One region of the Staphylococcus ursi genome, then DNA from elsewhere that is predicted to be linked to it. Evidence: riboswitches for the same ligand, from Rfam matches in the RefSeq annotation. Region 1 holds a riboswitch; each other region holds the start of a gene.

What was found. A riboswitch is a leader RNA that binds a small molecule or an ion and turns the genes downstream of it on or off. The one in region 1 is predicted to bind S-adenosylmethionine.
Region 2: it holds a riboswitch for S-adenosylmethionine, as region 1 does, so the genes downstream of both, GZH82_RS10760 (methionine ABC transporter ATP-binding protein) here and metX (homoserine O-acetyltransferase MetX) in region 1, are expected to answer to the same signal.
Region 3: it holds a riboswitch for S-adenosylmethionine, as region 1 does, so the genes downstream of both, GZH82_RS09450 (M20 family metallopeptidase) here and metX (homoserine O-acetyltransferase MetX) in region 1, are expected to answer to the same signal.
Region 4: it holds a riboswitch for S-adenosylmethionine, as region 1 does, so the genes downstream of both, metK (methionine adenosyltransferase) here and metX (homoserine O-acetyltransferase MetX) in region 1, are expected to answer to the same signal.

The regions. Positions count from the first base shown of each region.
Region 1 is NZ_CP048279.1:13,260-19,081, reverse strand. Features, by position in the region: gene GZH82_RS00075 (DHH family phosphoesterase) at 1-1,115, opposite strand, end outside; gene GZH82_RS00070 (DUF2232 domain-containing protein) at 1,120-1,953, opposite strand; gene metX (homoserine O-acetyltransferase MetX) at 2,264-3,229, opposite strand; SAM riboswitch class I at 3,313-3,417, opposite strand; gene GZH82_RS00060 (AzlD domain-containing protein) at 3,485-3,814, opposite strand; gene GZH82_RS00055 (AzlC family ABC transporter permease) at 3,811-4,503, opposite strand; gene serS (serine--tRNA ligase) at 4,816-5,822, opposite strand, start outside.
Region 2 is NZ_CP048279.1:2,281,388-2,287,209, forward strand. Features, by position in the region: gene GZH82_RS10750 (MetQ/NlpA family ABC transporter substrate-binding protein) at 1-569, opposite strand, end outside; gene GZH82_RS10755 (methionine ABC transporter permease) at 595-1,290, opposite strand; gene GZH82_RS10760 (methionine ABC transporter ATP-binding protein) at 1,283-2,311, opposite strand; SAM riboswitch class I at 2,410-2,517, opposite strand; gene GZH82_RS10765 (thioredoxin family protein) at 2,555-2,875, opposite strand; gene GZH82_RS10770 (toprim domain-containing protein) at 2,838-3,233, opposite strand; gene gcvH (glycine cleavage system protein GcvH) at 3,312-3,692, opposite strand; gene GZH82_RS10780 (arsenate reductase family protein) at 3,766-4,122, opposite strand; gene GZH82_RS10785 (thioredoxin family protein) at 4,407-4,727, shown strand; gene GZH82_RS10790 (nitroreductase family protein) at 4,859-5,404, opposite strand; gene aroD (type I 3-dehydroquinate dehydratase) at 5,459-5,822, opposite strand, start outside.
Region 3 is NZ_CP048279.1:2,028,792-2,034,613, forward strand. Features, by position in the region: gene GZH82_RS09440 (DUF2750 domain-containing protein) at 1-459, opposite strand, end outside; gene ldmS (L-aspartate--L-methionine ligase LdmS) at 576-1,766, opposite strand; gene GZH82_RS09450 (M20 family metallopeptidase) at 1,771-2,955, opposite strand; SAM riboswitch class I at 3,054-3,159, opposite strand; gene GZH82_RS09455 (S-ribosylhomocysteine lyase) at 3,456-3,926, shown strand; gene GZH82_RS09460 (DoxX family protein) at 3,986-4,339, opposite strand; gene GZH82_RS09465 (pyrimidine-nucleoside phosphorylase) at 4,351-5,652, opposite strand.
Region 4 is NZ_CP048279.1:1,295,691-1,301,512, forward strand. Features, by position in the region: gene GZH82_RS06020 (hypothetical protein) at 211-1,896, shown strand; gene pckA (phosphoenolpyruvate carboxykinase (ATP)) at 2,021-3,613, opposite strand; SAM riboswitch class I at 3,861-3,972, shown strand; gene metK (methionine adenosyltransferase) at 4,078-5,277, shown strand; gene GZH82_RS06035 (NERD domain-containing protein) at 5,365-5,822, shown strand, end outside.

The DNA.
Region 1 (5,822 bases):
AACACGATGTACGCTTCCAAGTTGTTCATCATCGCAAATCGAGTCACACCAATCGCCGCACCAATCGCATCTAAGTCTGGACGTTTATGTCCCATAACGATGACTTTGTCGCCTTCTAACAAAATGTCTTTCAATGCATGGGAAATCACACGCGCTCTTACACGGGTACGTTTTTCCATCGGGTCAGTCTTACCGCCGTAAAAACGTACGTTGCCATTCATATTTTTAATCGCAACTTGGTCACCACCACGGCCTAATGCGAGATCAAGACCTGATTGTGACAATTCACCTAAGTCAATTAAGTTTTCTGAGCCTTCACCTACACCAATACTTAAAGTGAGTTGTGTACGATAACCGACACTTTTTTCACGAAGCTGGCTTAAAATATCAAACTTTGTCTCTTCTAATTCACGTAAAATACGACGATTCAAGTATGCGATAAATTGATCAGAACTGTAACGCTTGAAATACACATTATGTTCTTGTGCCCAACGACTAATGACACGTGTCACCATCGAGTTGATTTCAGAACGTTGCGTATCGTTCATATTTTGCGTAATTTCATCATAGTTATCTAAAAAAAGTGTCGCAATAATCGGCTGTTGATCATCGTACGCTTGTTGGATGGTTGCTTCTTCCGTAATATCTATAAAATACAAAATATGTTCTTTTTCTGAATAACGGACGCGATAGGCGTAAGCACCATCTGCTATTTCAATTTCTTTCGCTTTTTCGAGTTGCTTTAAAATATTCGGGTACACTTCATTGATCGGATCTGAAATAACATTCCTTTCAATCCGTTCTGACATGAAAGGGTTGACCCACTCAATTTGATCATTTTCATTTAACACAATTAAACCTAGTGGCATCGTCTTAACTGCACGATCACTACCTACTGATATTTTGCCACTCAAATCATCTAAATAACGATCTAAATAACGATAGAAACGTCTAAAAATAAAGATACTGATAATGAGCATGACAAATAACAGAATAGCAGCGATAAACGCAAGCCACTGATTAAAGAAAAAGGATAGACCTACAATGATGATTGCTGTAACGGTAATCACTAAGAAAGGTACGATCAACGCTTTCTTCATTGAATGACGATTCATCTTGTCACCTCTTATCATTTTTTATCATACGTTTTAAATTCAATCCCAAATCGAGTAAACCAATAAGGCGTGTCATTGGATAAAATAGCACACCGACAATCACTAAAATCACTTTTAACGCGCCGGGCATTTTTTTAATAGATGCAAAGAAATGAATAAAACTTAAACCTTGAATAACCAATAAGAAACCTAAAACGATTTGGAAATTAATGCCAATGCTATTCGGCGTAGTGGCAGGTTGTGTTGTAATCGTTGTTAATAATGCCAATGCATACATAATGAAAACTGAACGCTTCATTTGCCAGAAAAAAAGTGGGCGAAATACAGGTGTTGCCACTTTGAACTTACGTAAAATCGGGAAAATGATGAGCAATGTGATGATAGCATAAATTGCAATCGCTACTACAATCATCCCCGGCAACTGTATTGCGAGTTGTTGAAGCGAATTGTTTAAAATCTCTTGTGCTTGTTGATCCAAATTTTCTAACTCTGCAGTTTGATGCACAATTGCACGATACGGTTGCAATAAGTCATCAGCATACGGGATTTTTTTCAAAGTTTGTAAAATCATTATCGCACTTAATGTTAAAACACTTGCCACGAATGTCACTGAATATAAGATGCGCTCTTTAGAAGCACGTTGGACTAATAACTGACTAATAACCATACTTAAAACTAAAATAATGATTAAAAATGTCATCACAAAAACGTTGCCTGTGAGCGTTGAGAGAATTATCGCGATGAGTGCGACTAAGCCAAACGAATGCTTAGATTGGTACCATAAAACGATACCTGGGATTAAACTAAAGCATGCCAAAATAATTGCTAATCCAGGCATAACATGTATAACTAAAGTCACCGCTAACAACGCCACAATGCTGATTAGGGTTGCTTTAGGATTAATTTTCGAAAACAAAGACGCCACTTCCAAACTATTATAGTCTATAAATTCTATTTTACAGGCTTTGTAATATGAATACAATTTGCGCCACATGATTTCACGCGTCTTACAATTGAATTACAAAACGTCACTTTTCTTAAACACATTAGAAAAGCTATATTTTAGCTATTATCCCTAAAATATAGCTTCTTGTCTAGTATTCTTAGTTGACGCAATTATAACAAAAAGGTAACGTTTTCGTCTAAAGTTAGCGTCTAAATCGTGAAACTTTTAGGAAATGATAAAGGTACGGTGCCCAATCGTTAAAATTCAATAAAAAGCCATCATGACCTACATTATCAGGCACAAAGAAATGGCGGTGATATTTGAAATAACAGCCTAACGCAGCGACTTGGTCATCTGGATACAGCAAGTCATCTGTAAAGCCGAGCGTGAGTACTTTCGTGTCTAATGATTGGAATACGTTTGCGACATCATCTCTACCATGGTGAATGTCATGACTATCTAATACATCGAGGAGTGTTAAATAACATTGCAAATCAAACTGTTCTTTAAATTTGTCGCCTTGATGCTTTTGGTATAACACTACTTCATCAGGTGTGAAGCGCGCATCATAACTTTTAGAGGACCGGTACGTTAAAAAGCCGAGTTGCCGCGCGATACTTAACCCTTCTTCTCCTGCTAAATGAATAGCTTGTCTCGCAATTTCATTAAACGCCCGACTATAAGAAGACGTTTTTTCAGTAGCTGCTAAAATGACAGCCTTTTTCACTTCGAATTTTTGATTGTAGAGGAGCTCCATCACTTGCATGCCACCTAATGAGCCACCGATGAGAATGTCGATTTTTTGATGACCTAACGCTTCGATGCCTTTCTCAAGGGCACGCACAATATCTCGCATTGTGAGCTTTTTTGGGAAGTTTGGATCTGTTAAACGAGAACTCGACCCAAATGGACTACCAATCACATTAAATGTTAGAAATTGATAATCATGAACTGGCATATACCCCCCATCAATAATCTCTCGCCACCACCCTGGATTGTCTTCTGTACCATAAGTGAGATGGTTGCCTGTCAACGCATGACATACGACGACGAGTGGTTGGCCAGGATAACCTACATACTCATACCGAAGTTTCAAATTTTCAATCGTTTCACCGGATTCTGTCGTAAATGCACCTAATGCTAATGTGTCCACGTGATAATTCACCATTTTAGTCTGCCCTCCCTCTAAAAATTAAAAAAGTTGTACAACCTTTGACGGCTATACAACGTTCGTAAGTCAGTTTTTAAATGAACTTATCATCCACATGACGTGGTTGGTTGTAGCACCGTACTTATAACGATAAGTGGTTGCTGAAGTGTCACTGGGCCAAATCCCTCAACTTCTCTTAATAAGCTTATTTTTAATTAAAGTTATGTTGTGTCTTTAATCATACCGCAAACCTATCACGTATGCAAATGATTGTTAGAATAATCCGATAGTTCTCAACAATGCCACACTGACCATACCGACAATGACTGTTATCGTTAAACTCCTTGTCCAAAAAGCAATGATAAGTGTCGGAATGAGCGCGATGATAAAGTTCCAATTCAATGTATAACCCATCACACCTCCTTGTTGCTGAATGAATCCATCCACCACTAATGCAGTAAATAAAGTAATCGGAATAAACGTCAGCCACTTGAGCACCTTTTCAGACAGTTCCATACGCGAAATCATGACAAAAGGGGTGATTCTGATGAGTAAAGTGCCAAGTCCTGCTAAAAAGATCGTCCAAAATACGTACATGCTCATCGGTCAATCACCATCCCTATCGTCGCACTTAAAGTCGATGCAAGTAAAATTGCTAAATATGAAGGCAAAAACAAACTGAGTAGTAACATCATAACAATAACAATTGCAACTAAGTAGAGATACACACGTAACTTCGATTTCGTAATGCCCTCAAATTGTGAAATTGCTAAAAAGATAAACATCGCTGTAATCGCATAGTCTAAGCCAAATACTTCTGGATGTTGGAAGAAATCACCTAACAATCCCCCGAGCACAGTGACCAATGCCCAAAATAAGTAGGCCAATAAATTTAAGCCATACATCCACTGATATGTAATCGTGTGCCCTTTCGAATAAGGCGTGATAGCAACAGCAAATGTTTCATCCGTTAACAAAGACCCTACACCTACCCTATGTATCAAATGATCATGTTTGAAATTCGGCGCCAATGTCATACTTAATAAAAACATACGACTATTGACAATCATTGCAGTGAGCACAATGACCCAAATCGGTGTCTGTACGGCAATGAGTGCGATAATAATAAATTGTGCTGCCCCTGCATAAACGAGTAAAGAGAGCAGTAATATTTCTAAAATGTTGAATCCTGATGTGACACTTACAATTCCAAATGAAAAGCCTACCCCAGCATATCCTAGTACAGTTGGGAGACAATCTTGGATACCTTGTTTAAATGTAGTATAAGACATTGAGACTCACCCCCTTGAAAATTTTTCTTATTATAGTACAACTTATCTCATTACGCTATCAAGTCAGTCTTACCTCATACGTACCTCAGCCTAACCTACCGTGTAAAAACACTTTTATAAAGGAGTTTATATAGATTTAATAATATTGAGATAACAATTGATGAGGTATGTCTTATTTTTTACTTTTATTACTTTTTACCCTCCCTTGCCCTCTTCAGACGTAAAAAATCAGAAGTTCGCATATTAAAAATACGAGCTCCTGATTTGATTTCAACTCACCTTTATTTAATTGTTCGTAACTTCATTTTCATCTTATAGAGGTTTAATGACAGTTTGTCCACCCATGAATGGCACTAACGGTTCAGGCACCGTAATCGTACCGTCTTCATTTTGATAGTTCTCTACAATCGCCGCAAATGTACGACCTACTGCTAAACCAGAGCCATTTAACGTATGTGCGTATTCAGGTTTGGCATCTTTATCACGTTTGAAACGGATATTTGCACGACGCGCTTGGAAGTCTACACAGTTTGAACATGAGCTGATTTCTTTGTAGTCATTGTAGCTTGGTAACCATACTTCTAAGTCATATGTTTTACTTGCACCGAAACCAATATCGCCTGTACATAAAATCACGCGACGGTATGGTAAGTTCAATGCTTCAAGAATCGCTTCTGCATTTGATGTCATTTCTTCTAAAGCGTCCCATGAATCTTCAGGTTTTTCGATACGTACCATTTCAACTTTATTGAATTGGTGAAGACGGATTAAACCACGTGTATCACGGCCTGCTGATCCCGCTTCACTTCTGAAACATGCTGATTGACCTGTAAACTTAGCTGGTAAGACACCCGGCTGTACAATTTCGTCTCTATAGTAGTTTGTCAAAGGTACTTCTGCAGTTGGAATTGTGTATAAGCCTTCTTTTTCTACTTTAAATAAATCTTCTTCAAATTTAGGTAATTGTCCTGTACCGTACATCGCTTTAGCATTGACTAATTGAGGCACCATCATTTCGCGGTAACCGTGTTGTGTCGTATGCATCGTAATCATAAAGTTCATTAACGCACGCTCTAATTTAGCACCGTCATTTGTTAAATAAACGAAACGTGCACCAGATACACGTGCGGCACGGTCAAAGTCTGCCATTTCTAATGATTCTACTAAGTCCCAGTGTGCTTTCGCTTCAAAGTCGAACTCACGTGGTGTACCCCATCTTTTAAGTTCTACATTATCAGAATCATCTTCACCTTCAGGTACATCATCGTGAATAAGGTTTGGAATACGTGATAAGATGTCATTTAATTTCGTATCCGCTT
Region 2 (5,822 bases), 630 kb from region 1:
TTTGGTAAAAATTCTGCAGATTGTTTACTGTTAAATTTAAGGTCTTTCTTATTTTCAGTAATATCATCAAATGTTGCGTCTTGGATTTTTACACCCTTTTTAATCTTAATTAAACCTTCATCAACGAAGAATTTTAAGAAACGTCCCTGTTCAGATGGGTTGTTAGAAACGAAAATTTCTGCCCCTTTTGGTAAATCTTTTAAGCTTTTATATTTTTTTGAATAAACAGCCATAGGTTCTAAATGAACATTACCAGCAGATTCAATTTTATAACCTTTGTCTTTTTTCTCAGTGTCTAAATAAGGTGTATGTTGGAAAAAGTTAGCATCTAATTCCCCAGCATCTAATAATTTGTTTGGTGTTGTGTAATCATTAATTGTTTTAATTTCTAAATCGTAACCTTTATCTTTCAATAATGGTTTTGCTTGTTCTAAGATTTCAGCGTGTGGCGCAGGGGATGCCCCAACAACAATCTTTTTGTCTTCTTTTTTACTATCAGAACCATTTCCACAAGCGGCTAAAGCAACTGCAACAACAAGAACAACAATAATCGATAAAAATCTTTTCATTAATACAATCTCCTCTTCACTATTATTAGCGTTTATCTATTTTATTCGTTATCCAATCACCTAAGAATTGAATAATAAATACCAAAATTAATATTAAAATCGTTGAAACTAAAATGACGTCATTTTGGTTACGCGTGAAACCTGTTAAGTATGCCAAGTTCCCTAAACCACCTGCACCGATAACACCTGCCACTGCTGTAGATCCTACTAACGCAATTGCTGTCACAGTAATCCCTGAAATGAGCGCTGGCAATGATTCTGGAATTAACACTTTAAGTATAATATTCCAAGTTGTTGCCCCCATTGAACGTGCCGCTTCGATGACACCTTTGTCAATTTCTTTCAAAGCAATCTCAACTAAACGTCCGTAGAATGGTGAAGCACCGATAATTAATGCAGGTAACGCACCTGTCGGACCACTAATTGTACCGAGTACTAAACTTGTGAACGGAATTAAGAGTAAGATTAAAATGATAAATGGAATCGCTCTGAATAAGTTCACAACAAACGATACAATGCTATAAAATACACGACCGATTTTGGATTCGCTTTTCGATGTTAAAAACAAAATCACGCCTAGGATAAGCCCTAACACGAACGAAAATGCTGTCGAGATAATGGTCATATACAATGTTTCGTACGTCGCTTCCCATACATCAGGCCAACGTATATTTGGCATTGTAATCATTTCTTGCAAGATTTCGCTAAAACTTTTACCCATGACTGACCACCTCTATCTCAACGTTTTGTGCTTTTAACTCTGCCTGAATTTGGTCAAAGTTAATGCTCGAAAACTGTTCAATGTGCACTAATAAATAACCTAATGTACCCGTTTTAGAATGCTTAATATTGCCCTCTAAAATATTCACTGAAATCCCATGTGTCTGTGTTAAGTGTGACACAACTGGATGCGTCGTATTCTCACCAGAAAAAATGAGTTTAGCCAATACTTCATCTTTGCCTAATTTAAAAGTTTGCGCTAAATCTTCACTATCATCACTCGGTTTCAAATCATCTTGAACGAATCGGCGTGTCACTTGATGTTGTGGGTGCTCGAAAATGTGTGATACTTTGCCTTCTTCAATCACACGACCATTTTCCATGACTGCAACTTCATCACAAATACGACGAATGACGTGCATTTCATGTGTAATCATAATAATCGTTAAGTTTTTCTCGTTTTTGAGTTGTAACAACAAATCTAAAATTTCGTCGGTTGTTTGTGGGTCCAATGCACTTGTGGCCTCATCACATAACAAGACTTCTGGATCATTAGCCAATGCACGCGCGATACCAACACGTTGCTTTTGTCCTCCTGATAATTCTGATGGATACGCATGTTCTCTCCCTTGTAGCCCAACGCGTGTGACTAATTCTTGTGCACGTGCGTTCGCTTCATTTTTCGGCACGCCAGCAATTTCAAGTGGAAAAATAATGTTGTCTAGTACAGTTCTTGACCACAATAAATTGAAATGTTGGAAAATCATACTCACTTTTTGACGCTTTTGACGTAACTCAGCTGGACTTAATTGCCCGATATTGTCACCACCAATAACCACTTCCCCTGATGTCGGTTTTTCTAAATGATTAAATAAACGGACTAAAGTACTTTTACCTGCACCCGAAAATCCAATAATGCCGTAAATCTTACCTTTTCCAATTTCGAGATTGACGCCATCTACAGCAGTAACAGATTTCGTTTTGCTTTCGTACTTTTTCACTATATTTTTAAGTGTGATCATACTGTTCCTCCCCGTGTTGCTACTTTAAAAAATTTGAAAATAAAAAATGCTTCCCCTTTTTAAAGATAAAAGAGAAAGCATGAATGTAGATTGCTTTTCTCTCATCTTCAAAAGTAAAAATACTTTATGTGAATTGGCACCATTTCTATAACTTAGACGGTTGCCGGGCTTCATAGGGCACATCCCTCCGCCACTCTGGATAAGAGTTTTCTGACTATTCGATTGATTATTATATTATCATCGTCATTCACTGTCGTCAATGACTTTTTTTAATTTTTCTAACAAGTAAGGCACAGAATGAAATGCATAGAGTCGCTCTGCTTCTTGATTATAGCGCATAATCATTAAAATAGGGACCGATTGAATTTCTTTTTCTTGACTCCATTCAGGGTGATAATTCAAATCCAACTTCACAATCGGAAGCTGTGTCATTTCATTTGCGATATCAAGCATGCGTTCTGATATTTTGCATGTGCCACACATCGGTGTATACCCAAAAATCAGATGAACACTTTGATTAAAATGCTCAGATATATTGTTCGATTGCTTTGAAACACTCTTCATATGAATACTTCCCTTTTACATAAAAGTCTTGCTTCACTTTAAAATCAAAATGCTGCAATACGTTTGAGAGGTAATCGCGTGGACAACGGGCAACTTCACTATATTTCGTATCAATATAGATGTCTGTACTTTCACTCAAATATGTCGTAAACCATTTGCGAATGCGACGACCTTCTGCATCTGCATCTACTAAAATGTAGACTTGTTTATCATACAGATATTCAATCATATTGTCTAACTTTTCGATTCCCATCGTCCCATGTGTACAAACGATTTCGACAGGTTCCAACAACACCTCTTGAACACGTTTTTTATCAGATTTCCCTTCAACAACAATAACCTTATGGATCATCGTCATGGTCTTCACCTTCTAAAAAATATTTGAGTATAAAAAACTCCTTGATAATAAAATTACCTAGGAGTTCTCATTTTGATATTATTCGCCAATCATTTTTTCGTAACCAGCTGCATCTAATAATGCGTCTAGTTCACTTTCATCTTTTAATTCAACTTTAACCATCCAAGCTTCCTCATATGGTGATTCGTTAACTGCTTCTGGTGAATCCTCTAAGTTTTCATTCACTGCAACGACTTTACCAGAAACTGGAGAATATAATTCAGATACTGTTTTAACAGATTCTACACTACCAAAAGTTTCGCCTTCTGATACTTCATCATCCACTTCTGGAAGCTCAACGAAAACGATATCACCAAGTTCGCTTTGCGCAAAGTCAGTAATACCAATGATTGCAGTATTTCCTTCAACTTTTACCCATTCATGTTCTTTTGAATATTTTAATCCACTTGGCACTGCCACTTGAATCCCCTCCTATTTAATGATTACGGTTACAAGTTAATCATGACACATTGCAACGGTTCAATCAACTATTTTATGACACCCAAATGTCACGATAGTCAGCTTCTTTAAAACCAACAGTTACCGTATCACCCGAAACCGCAAGTGGTCTTTTCACTAACATGCCATCAGATGCGAGTAATTCTAATTTTTCTTCATCACTCATATCACCTAATCGATCTTTTAAATTCAGTTCCTTATATTTTGCACCGTGCGTGTTGAAAAATTTTTTAATATCTAAATCTGATTTCTCAATGATTTGACGAAATTCTTCTTTTGTCGGTGTATGTTGTGTAATATCAATAGGTTCAAAGCTCACGCCATTATCTGATAAAAACTTGGCTGCTTTTTTACACGTTGTGCAGTTTAGATATTGATAAAATTTGATCATCATTAAACCTCCTCGTTCAAATTAATTCAAATATAACAAATTATTATTTAAAATGCTTGTATTTTTAGCATGCAAGTTTCAACATAAACAACTTTTGCGCTATAACAAATAAATAGCAACAAATTGATTCCCATCACTGCAATTACTTTTTCAAGTTAACTTCCGACCACTTTTTCGAGCACTTTCCATACATCGCAAAGACTGCTCCTCGATTTGTACGGGTGACTTCTCTTATAAAATTCGTTATAATATCGTTACTTATCAGTTAAAAGGAGAGGTCTAACATGCAAAGTATTACAACTATGGATGCATTCAATCAAGTGATTCAAAGTAATGAACCTGTCATTATTAAATTCGAAGCAGGTTGGTGCCCTGACTGTAGAGCGATGGATATGTGGATTGACCCTATCGTTGAAAAATATAACCAATATGAATGGTATGCAGTAAATCGCGACGAATTAGAAGAAGCAGCAACGCAATATGAAGTGATGGGAATTCCGAGCCTTTTAATTTTCCAAAATGGCAAAAAGCTACATCACTTACATTCTGCCAATGCTAAGTCACCTGAACAAGTCGAAAGCTATTTGGCTGAAAGTTTAGGCTAGTTTTCAATTTTCATAGGAAGAGGCCAGGAATACTTCATTGTGTCCTAGCCTCTTCCTTTATTTTTTAATATCCAAGTCCTTCACATCGATTGAAGATGCAGCCTCAACAATGTAAAGCGATACAGTCCCTTTTAAAACTCTGTAATCATCGCTTTATTTTTACGCGGTACTTTACGAAAATTGTCTTCTTCTTCTAAATCTGTTAAGTATAAAAATCCGATTAACTTTTCGTCTGGACCCACACCAAACGCCGCACGTACTTTAGGTTTAAAAATATATTCCGGCGTTTTCCAACATGTCCCGATACCTTTTTCATACAGTAATAAGAGCAGGTTTTGCGCAAAAGCACCGACTGCAAGATAGTTTTCATTTTCTTCACGTTGTCTTGCATCACATTTCATCACAATCGCAAGAAAGCTACCTAAGTTCGTTACTGCATCGTAATGACTTTGTTGTTTTTCTTGATCTCTTGGAAAGGCATAACGTGACACTTCACGACTCATTTCGCCAAGCTTATGTTTTGGTACATACACAACACGCCAAGGTTCTCGCATACCATGATTGGGTGCGTCTGCCGCTTCATAGATCGCCTCTTTTAAAGCTGACTCATCTATATGCATATCTCTTTTGAACTTCTTTATACTTCTTCTTGATTTAATCGCTTCTTGAAGTTCCATTACTATCTACCCCTCTATTATTGATAATCATTATCAATTATAAACGACAGTATTTTAACTTTCAAATATACTGTATAGCGGCAATACTTGTGCTAACGTTTGTACATGAAGTTGACCTGGTGCGATACTGTCAGACAATGCACCATAAGACAACGCGCCACCGAACGTGTTTTGTGCCGTTCTAGAAATAAGTCCGAGTTGCCCCATCGAAATCCCAGTCACCCATTGTTGTAATGCTTCATTTGCCTCACTCAATGCTTGTAACAATGTTAATACATCTTGTTGTGTCTTAGGCATCACCGCAATTTTTAAATGGTTGGCACCCAGTTTCGACATATGATAATACGTCTTCTTAAGCACCTCTATCGTAGGTGTCTTTTCAAAATTATGATAAGAAGCAATCGACACTTTCCCTCCT
Region 3 (5,822 bases), 880 kb from region 1:
ATGCGACTGATCAAAGTTGTCATTTTCATCATAAACAATCATAAATTGACGGTCGCCTTTTTGACTCAAACCATAAACGGTATCTGTTTTCGCCACATCTTGCACAAACTCACGAATACGAATGTTGTCTAAATCTGTCATCAAATCATTTGTTGCTTCTACAATTTTAATTTCATGGCCTTCTGCATCATCCGTCACATTCACCAATGCTTCGTCTTCTTCATCAAACATCTCGTCCAATTCATAAGTTGCAAAACGGTCAATATCCATTGTTTTAATTTTGTCGTATTCAATATTCAAATTATCTAAATACGCTTTGGCTAAAGATTCACGTGTCCAAAAGCAAAATAACAATTTGTCATTATAACGGTGCTTAATCATTTTTTTATCCTTGACAGCAATAAAAAATTGTTCGTTTGTAAGTATATCTTTGTAAAAACGCTCATTCTTATATGACATGACTCTGCTCCTTTTTTCAATCAAAATCACTGACAAATATAAACTAGACATCGCTATTCGTCAAATTTCGATGATATGTTCTCCTTCAACTATAACATACCTCAACGAATCGTGTTTTATAAGCCTGCACGTGCTATAAATTGTTTTTCATATGCCTCAATTTGTTCTGGACTGTCGGCATGCCAAATACACCCAAATCTCGAATTGACGTGTTCTTCTTTATACCAATCCCCGTCATAGTAGGAAAGTGGATACAAGACACCGCGTTGAACAAAGTGACGAATCGCATCAAAGAATCGTGCATTGTTTCCATTCGCAAAATAACTGTAAAACTTGTGATGTGGACCCGTTAGTTGATCTTTGAGCAATAACATACTTGTCGACCCATTTTGTCTAAAATTTAAATCAATGGCATATACATCGCCATGTTTATCGACGAGTAAATCAAACCCAGCAATGCCGATAAATCCTTTTTTAACAGCGATATCCATAATCTCATACCCTGCTTGAATGACTTGTTCTGGCACAGTTATCGCATTGATGTTGCCGTTATAAAAGCCATACGCATTTGTCAGTTGTTTAGCCGAACCTAAGTACACGATACCATCTTCGGGGTGCCATGCAAACTGAACGCAATAGTTATCGACAGCTTCAACACATTGTTCGATAATTAAAGTGTCTGTCGCCGCTTCAGCTTTTTCGACACGTGCGATGGCTTTCTCCAAATCATTTTCGTTATAACAAATCATGACGCCGTAACCCCCTGCAGTCGGCAAGTCATCTCCTGGTTTAATGACGAGCGGTAACTCCCACTGTTGGACTGCCGTTTTGAAATCTTGAAATGCGACAATTTCGCGCTCAGGCACATATTGGCCACCCGTCCATTTCGGAATTAATGATTTGTTGTTTAAGTCTTTGAATAACTGTTTGTCCATCGCATAGTGATTCGCGTCAACAATATTATCCCCATGGACATATTGGAAATAAATTAAACGCGCTTCCTCTTCTGTCAGTCGTTTTAATGTCTGTTCATAACTTTCTTGGTCGTGAAACGTAATGACATTATCCGGAATTTCTCGTCCTATGAGTTGAAATAACTGTTGTAATCTGTCAGTGACACTCGCTTCATGAACGATGACTGGCAATTGTGCAATCAGTAATTCACGCCCTGTTAAAAAGTTGGATTGATGTTCATCTGGTGCTAACCAAGGATTCGACACATATGAGGGTCTTGACGTGTAAACGATGTTCGTGTCATAAATTTCTCCCATTGTTAATTGACTTCGATATTGAATATTGTGTGTCATTTTGTCATTTCTCCCTTTTATGTTGATGCTCCTTTTGTATCTCGGCTAATAACGTTTGATCTTGTATTAACTTGGCCCCCATTAATGCGATCATTTTTGCGCCTTTAATGAGTGCGTCATCCCCCATTGGACTTGCTGCAGCTTCACGAAAACGGTGAGTATGGCCGACTAAACTTCTTGGACCAATTTTGACGTGCGGATGAATCGTTGGCACGACATGACTGACATTCCCCGTATCAGTCGAACCGTAGCCAAAATCATCATGACTGACTTCTTCACCAAGTTCCGTTGCATAATGTTCGAATAATTGATCTAACAACGGTGATTTAATGAATTCGTTCACACCGTTTTGAATCGGTTCAAATTCAAAATCACATCCCGTTTGTATCGCTGCACCACGCGCAATATCATGCACTCTTGAAGTGAGTACATCCAAGTCTTTTCTTGTCGTTGCACGTGTGTAAAACCGCGCATGCGTAAAGTCAGGAATAATGTTCGCTGCTTGACCGCCATCTAAAATGACGCCATGCACACGTTCAGTCTTTTTAATATGTTGACGGAGTTGTGCGACCCCATTAAAATAGCTCAACATTGCATCTAAAGCGTTGCGTGCTTCTGCAGCATTTTCTGAAGCGTGCGCACTTTGGCCGTAAAACTTAATATCTAGTACGTCTACAGCAAGTGTTGGAATAGTCGAATACGTTTCATTACCCGGATGAATCATTAAGGCAACATCGACGTCGTCAAAGAGCCCTTCTCGAACGTATGATGCCTTCGCACTCCCATTTTCGCCACCTTCTTCTGCCGGACAACCGAACAGAATGACTTTACCGCCAATGTCATCTACCACTTGTTTTAATGCAATAGCTGCTAACATGCTTGATGTTCCAATAATATTATGACCGCAAGCATGCCCTAAACCTGGCAATGCATCATATTCAGCGAGATAACTGATGGTCGGCCCCTCAACTTCCGAGTCGTATGTCGCAATAAAACCTGTAGAATGCCCTGCAATGTCGCGCTCAACTTCAAAATTGTGTTCTTTTAAATTTTCAATCAGCAAACGCGATGCAAAAATTTCTTCGTTACCGAGTTCTGGACGTCCATGAATTTGATGACTCATATCTATATAAGCCCATCTATGTTGATCGATATAATCTAAAATACGTTGCTCTACCGTTGTCACCATGTTACTCCTCCTTAAACAAAAAATGTTATCCCCATTTACATCCAACACAAACATTGATAAGTGTGACTGATGTATATATGTGATAACATCTCTGCCTTCATTTATCTTTCAGCATTTACACTGTTGGAATTCGCACCTTTATCGCCGTACGATGAGGTTGCTGGGTTTCATCGGGCCAATTCCCTCCACCGCTCTTGATAAATATTGATTCAATTTTGTAATTATTTTAACGAATTTTCCGCACTTTGTCATGTTATTTTTAACACTCTTCAAAATTTTCATACTATATTTTACTCTTTTTGCATCACATTTTCATGTCTCAACGACTTTGCGCTGACTCACAAAAAATTTTTTAATGCATCAATTCATATTAAACCACTCGTAATAATAAGTTTAAAGCTCCTTTCCCTATTATATCGGCATTTAAAAACTTTGTCGCCCCCCTTTCATCTTGATTGGAATATGTTAAAATGGATTTAAACATGAAGGAGGTCATACCAATGCCAATAATGAACGTTGAAAGTTTTAATTTAGATCATACGAAAGTGGTCGCACCATATATTCGTCTTGCGGGTAAAATGCAAGGGCTCAATGGAGATGACATTTACAAATATGATATTCGCTTCAAACAACCTAACAAAGAACATATGGAAATGCCAGGACTTCATTCTTTAGAACATTTAATGGCTGAAAATATTCGTAACCATTCAGACAAAGTAGTCGACTTAAGTCCAATGGGTTGCCAAACAGGGTTCTACGTCTCTTTCATTAACCATACCGATTATGATGATGTGTTAAACATTGTCGAACAAACGTTACAAGATGTTTTAGCCGCTGATGAAGTGCCTGCGTGCAATGAAGTTCAATGCGGTTGGGCTGCTTCACACTCATTAGAAGGTGCAAAAGAAATCGCACAAGCCTTTTTAGACAAACGTGTCCAATGGCATGACGTCTTTGGTACTGGCAAATAAGTATTTAAAAACCGAGCAACGACACGATTTTACTGTGTGGTTCCTCGGTTTATTTTTCACTATAATTTCTTAATCATATACATCAATACAAATTGCATCGGGAGACGTCCGTATAAAGCAGTATCCGATAATGGTTTGTCACCTAATGGCAATTTTTTACGTGCCATATAAATGTTGGCAGGAAAAACGGCAAGTAAAAATGCGTTAATCCAATTTTTCAATGCGTTTGACGGGCGTCGCAACACTAACAACACACCGATTACAATTTCGCACACACCTGTCACAAGTACAGCTGTTTTACGTAAAGGTAAATATGCCGGCACAATATTTCTAAATTGGCGCTCTCTCGTAAAATGTAAGACACCAATTGCTATAAATGCGAGACCTAATACGATTCGACCTAGTTTTTTCATCCTATCATCCTTTATTCAGTAATGATTGTATGAATGAGCTGTGGCTGTTCTGCGTGGTCTGAAATAGTAATGTTATCATACAATTTTTGTTTGACTTGTTCTACATCTTCACTATTCGCATAAATCGTCAATAATGATTCGCCTTCTTCTACACGATCACCGACTTTTTTGTTCAATACGAGCCCCACTGCTAAATCAATGACATCTTCTTTTGTTTGACGACCCGCACCTAACATCATTGAAGCAATACCGATTTCATTGGCAATCATTTCCGAAACGACACCGCTACGTTTGGCTGGTAATTCAAATTGATATTGTGCCGTTGGTAATTTTGATGGATCATCGACAACAGATGCGTCTCCACCTTGATTGCTTAAGAATGTTTTGAATTTTTCTAGTGCTTTACCGTTATCAATCACTTCTTGTAACATACCACGTGCTTCATCTAAATCTTTCGCTTTTTGAGCAAGCACAACCATTTGAGAGCCTAAAGTTAATACAAGTTCTGTTAAATCTTCAGGACCATCACCTTTCAACGTATCGATCGCTTCTTGCAATTCGAGCGCGTTACCAATCGCACGACCGAGTGGCTGGCTCATATCAGAAATCATCGCCATCGTTTGACGTCCAACTTGGTTACCAATTTTAACCATTGCATGTGCCAATTGTTCAGCATCTTCAACAGTTTTCATAAATGCGCCGTTACCCGTTTTAACGTCTAATACAATCGCATCAGCACCCGCTGCAATTTTTTTACTCATAATTGATGACGCAATTAATGGAATAGAGTTCACTGTCGCTGTTACATCACGGAGCGCATAAATCTTTTTGTCTGCAGGCGTTAAATTACCTGTTTGACCAATGACTGCTACACGATCTTCATTCACTAACTTCACGAATGTTTCTTCTGAAATTTCAACGTGGAAGCCTTCTACTGATTCTAATTTATCAATCGTGCCACCTGTATGACCTAAACCACGACCACTCATTTTCGCAACAGGTATATCTAATGCCGCAACTAATGGCGCAAGAACAAGTGTCGTTGTATCACCTACACCACCTGTTGAGTGCTTGTCGACTTTAATCCCTTCAATGTTAGAGAGGTCGATTTGATCACCCGATTCCACCATCGCCATCGTTAAGTGCGCACGTTCTTCATCTGTCATATCTTGGAAAAAAATTGCCATTGCTAAACTAGACATTTGATAATCAGGAATGTCATCATTTGTATAACCCTTTACGACAAATTCAATTTCTTCTTTCGTTAAAGCATGTCCATCCCTTTTTTTAGCAATAATATCAACCATTCTCATGGCTATTCCCTCTTTTCTATATCATTTTAAAGTTACCCTATTGTTGTATCCGCTTTTATTATATACGAATGACTACGATTGGTGAAACGAAAGAATTTCTGATTATTTATCAATTCATCAACTTTTATTCATACGTCTCCTTCAAAACTTCGTCGACATTTAACGATACA
Region 4 (5,822 bases), 1.3 Mb from region 1:
GTTACGAGCATGGTTTAGCGCATTAAATTGAGATTCGATATTGCTAACAGGTGTTGCCTTGTTATAATAATATTGAGTAAAATATTATTTTGAAGTGGATTGATATTGTCAGTTGCATCATCACACATTGCGTGCGATGGCCAAGTGAGTATCGTCAATTTCGTATTGTCTCGAATCGTTTTGGTGTCGATATGAGTCTGCTTGGAGGTTATGATGAGGAGAAAACAACAAAACTATATTAGTGATGTACATACGCTTAAGACCTATTTGAAAACAGTGAATGGGTTTCGTGATTACTGGATTGGAACGGCTTTTTGGGACATAAAAAATTCAAAAAGAATTATTACAATTGAGGCTCCGCGTTTCGACTCAAATGAAAAGAACGATGTCACCTTAGTATGGGAGTTGACTGTATATGATAGTGGTTCTTCTAGTCAAATGATAGAAGACATCTACGCACAGCCTTTAACTGAATTGATTTTGGATGGCAACAGAATAAAGTTTCAGTTTGCTGACGGCTATTATAGTTTTAAGTTTGGTGCTTTAGGTTTAAGAATTCCAATTAGATCTAAAGAGGATTCTTATTTAGAAATTCAACGAGTTAATCTAGAATATTTTATAAATTTATTGAATAATGGTATGAAACTTGATAATTTGGCTTTTTCATTTAAAAGCGATAATAATGATGTTTGCTATTTTATCGGCTGTATAAATGGGGAAGAAAACCCTTATTCGGAATTTTTTTCCGACTATTCAGAACTAAAAACATTTGAAAACGTTGAAGAACTGTTTAATTCGAATATTTTTAATGGGAAGTCGTTGAAAGAACGATGGACAGAAGTGTTAATTGACAGTATAAATGGTATTCAATTTGGTGATTGGTTGACACAATTTAATGAGGGCTTAAAAATCAATCTTTATGAAGCAAATGACAAAATAATAATCAATGGTGTGGAATTAGATGGTTGGATTGATCAAAGTAAAATTTGTCATACTTGTGGAGTAAGCTCATGCTATTTCTTTGATTTTGATGCATATTGTTGTCCTACATGTAATATTTGGTTGACTAATGATGTTGGTGTTGAGAAGCGACCACTTGAGCCGGAGTTATTATGGAAACCGCATAAACTACTACCGTTTTGTCAAGTAAGGTTTTCTCCATATGAAAAGGTTTATATGTATTATAGTCCAAAACAAAACCTTTCTCCTTGGGAATGGGTTTTAGTCCCAGTAGGTAAAAAACACATTGAAAGAGAAGCACAAGTGATTAAAGCTTTTAAAAGTCCAGCTCACCAACTGCCAATTTCACTCAATAAGGTGAAGACAGTTTTGCAAAAATTACCGAATCTTGCTGATGAAGTGTCGGAAACTTTAAATGAATTACTTGAAAAGGGGAAGGTATGTAATCTTTCGAGTAAAAAGAATTTAGTGGATGTCAATGTCGCTTATGATGTTTTAAAAACACCTTTAGGGCATTTTTGGTTAGAGTTAAATAATCAGCCAATTCAAATGTCTATTAACACTGTATATCCGAAACCGAATACGATACTTTTTGTTGAAGGTGTTTATCGGATGAAACCTTACCGACATGAATTTGAGGATTTTCAACACCTCAAAATTTGTACAGATGTCAATATTAGAAAAGCCAGATACATTGACCGATTTGGAGATAATATAAACGATGGTGCTCGTTGGCAAATAGGAAAATATGATATAGGAATAGCGGCACGAGTTGAAGATTGTGTAAAAAGTGATGTAAAAACAACTGCTATGAAAATACCTTATTATTTTAAATGGAATAAAAAATATAAGGAAATGTATGGATTTACAGTTGTTTGGAAATATTACAAGTCAGATATCAATTACAACTTTATGTGGCATTTTTATTGGTTTTAGAATTATTTAAGTACATTGCTAGCATCAGAAGAATAGATAGGCACTAAAATACGACAGCTCCAACCAAATAAAAAGTAGTGTCATCTCTTGTCTAACAAGAAATGAACACTGCTTTTTTTAATGACTATTCTGCTGATTGACCTTTAAATCCACCTGCTGCTTCTAATTGTTGGGCATCCTCGCCAAATTTTTTGAAGTTCTCTTTAAAGCGATTGACAAGGTTTTGTGCTTGTTCTTCGTATGCAGTTGGGTCTGTCCATGCGTTTTTAGGTTGTAAAATTGTTGTTGGGACATCTTCAATTTCAGTTGGAATCGATAAACCGAAAATGTCGTCTTTTTCAAATGTAGCTGTTTTTAATTTACCGTTAATCGCTTCATTCACCATTTTACGTGTGTATTTTAATTGGATACGGTTACCGACACCAAATTGGCCACCTGTCCAACCTGTGTTTACAAGGTATACATCAACATCGTGCTTGTCGATTAAGTCACCTAATAATTCAGCGTAGACTTCTGCACGTAATGGTAAGAATGGTGCACCAAAGCATGTTGAGAATGATGGTTGCGGCTCTGTAATACCACGTTCTGTACCTGCCAATTTAGATGTGAAACCACTTAAGAAATGATACATCGCTTGGTCTTTATCTAATTTTGAAATCGGTGGCAGTACGCCGAACGCATCTGCTGTTAAGAAAATAATGGTATTTGGATGTGACGCTTTGGAAGGTAACACAATGTTATCGATATAGTTGATAGGGTATGCGGCACGTGTATTTTCAGTGTATTTGTTGTCATCAAAATCAATGTGACCGTGCTCATCAACGACTAAGTTTTCTAACACTGTTCCGTAACGGATAGCGTCAAAAATTTGTGGTTCTTTTTCTGCAGAGAGGTTGATTGCTTTCGCATAGCAACCTCCTTCAATATTAAATACACCATTTTCATTCCAACCGTGCTCGTCATCACCAATTAATTTACGATTTGGGTCTGCTGAAAGTGTTGTTTTACCTGTACCAGAAAGGCCGAAGAATAATGCGACGTCTCCTTTGTCACCTACATTGGCAGAGCAGTGCATACTCATAATACCTTGTTGTGGCAATAAATAGTTCATAATAGAGAACACAGATTTTTTCATTTCTCCAGCGTATTCTGTACCACCAATTAAAATGATTTTATGTTTGAATGAAATGATGACAAATGTTTCAGAACGCGTGCCATCTACTTCAGGATCTGCTTTAAAGCGTGGTGCAGAAATAATCGTGAAGTCCGCTTTAATTTTTGATGCTTCTTCTTTTGAACTTGGCTTAATAAACAAGTTTTGAGCAAATAGATTATGCCATGCAAATTCGTTGATGACTGTGAGTTTCAGTTGTGATTCTTGGTCACTCCCTGCATAACCGTTGAATACGAACAATTCGTCTCTTTCATCTAAGTACTTCACAACTTTTTCATAAAGATTTAAGAATTTTTCTTCTGAGATCGGTTGGTTAATGGAACCCCAATCGATATCGTCTTTAATTTGTGGATTATCAACAATGAATTTATCTTTTGGAGAACGCCCCGTATACTCTCCAGTTTTCGCATTGATTGCACCTAATTCTGTCAGTTCGGCTTCATTTCTCTTTAAAATTTTGTTGTACAATTCAGTCGTTGTGAGTTGAAAATGTGAACTCGGCTTGTTAGCTACTGTTTCAATCGCATGTTTGTCGAATGACATGATAATATCCCTCCAAAGTAGTTTCGGCAATGTAAGCCTTTACAATTAAAGAGTATAACATATTCGTTAAATAATCCCTACTCAATGAAGAAAAAAATTAAGATAAAATAAAGAAAGTAAAGTAATGTTACATCAAAGTAGAAAAATAAATGTAAACGACAAAGATGTTTCACGCATCATTTTGAAAAGGGCGGTAAGATGAAATTGACATCGGTATTAAAGTTTTGTAATATGATTTTAACGGATTCTCTTATCCTGAGTGGTGGAGGGACATGGACCCTATGAAACCCAGCAACCTCTTTTAACGAAGAAAGGTGCCAAACCGTTTGCAGACACAATACTTGTCTGAACGATAAGAGCGAATGGACGTTAGAGCCTTCACTCTATTTTATAGTGTTGAAAGGCTCTTTTTTATTGAGCTCAGATAGAGAATGTTCGTAATACATAACAAAAAGGAGTTTATTATGACTTATAACAGACGTTTATTCACTTCAGAATCAGTTACTGAAGGTCATCCAGACAAAATTGCTGACCAAATTTCAGACGCAATTTTAGATGAAATTTTAAAAGGAGACCCGAATGCGCGCGTGGCTTGTGAGACGACGGTAACGACAGGGATGGCTTTAATCGTTGGTGAGATTACAACTTCAACTTATGTTGATATTCCAAAAGTCGTTCGTGAAACAGTAAAAGAAATTGGATACACACGTGCGAAATATGGTTATGACTACAAAACGATGTCTGTCTTAACAGCGATTGATGAACAATCACCTGATATTGCACAAGGGGTCGACCGTGCTTTAGAATACCGTGAAGCAGGAAACGAAGAAGTATTAAACACAGGTGCAGGTGACCAAGGTTTAATGTTTGGTTTCGCGACGAATGAAACAGACACATTCATGCCATTACCGATTGACTTGTCTCATAAATTATCGAAACGTTTATCAGAAGTACGTAAAAATGGTACTTTAGATTATTTACGTCCAGATGGTAAAGTCCAAGTCACAGTGGAATATGATGAAAATAATCAACCGAAACGTATTGATACGATCGTAATTTCAACGCAGCATCACGAAGAAATTGAACTTGAAAAAATTCAAAATGATATTAAAGAATTCGTTATTTATCCGACTGTAGATAAACAATTGTTAGATGAAGAAACAAAATTTTTCATCAACCCTACAGGCCGTTTCGTTATCGGTGGACCTCAAGGAGACGCAGGTTTAACAGGTCGTAAAATTATTGTTGATACTTACGGGGGGTATGCGCGTCACGGCGGCGGTGCATTCTCTGGTAAAGATCCGACAAAAGTAGACCGTTCAGCTGCGTATGCGGCACGTTATGTCGCTAAAAATATTGTAGCAGCTAACTTCGCTGATAAATGTGAAGTCCAATTGGCATATGCGATTGGGGTGGCACAACCTGTTTCGATTGCCATTGACACATTTAACACTGGTAAAGTAAGTGAAAATGTATTAATTGAAGCCGTAAGACAAAATTTTGATTTACGCCCAGCAGGTATTATTCAAATGTTAGATTTACAAAAGCCGATTTATAAACAAACTGCGGCATACGGTCACTTTGGACGTAATGATGTGCAATTGCCATGGGAACGTACAGATAAAGTTGAAGTTTTACAAGAAACAGTCAATGCATTAAAATAAATTTCTTGATGATAACTATCGCTAATTTTATAGTTATTTAATATAATAGAAATAACTGTAGAAAAGTGATAAAGGAAGGTATTGCTCATGACACAATTTGGTCCAATGGAAATCGGCCTCATTGCTGCGATTGTTGTAGCAGCATTATTCTTTATTTTGTTTTTAGTGGCATTGAAAAGCAAAAAGAAAGCGAAAGAAACTTATGCGAATCAATATCAAACAAAACAAGATAAATTAACACACGAACATCAAGAAGAACTTGAAAAAGTCCGCATCGACAAGAAAAAAGCAGAAACGCGTCATAAAGAAGAATACGAAACAATGGTATCTTCAAAAAACAGAGAAATCGATGCACTGAAACTATTCTCTAAAAATCATAGTGAATATGTGACAGATATGCGTTTACTTGGCATTCGTGAGCGTTTAGTCAAAGAAAAGAGAATCCGTCCAGAAGATATGCATATCATGGCGAATATCTTTTTACCAACGAATGACTTAGAAGACATTACACGTGTCAGTCATCTCGTTTTAACACGCACAGGCCT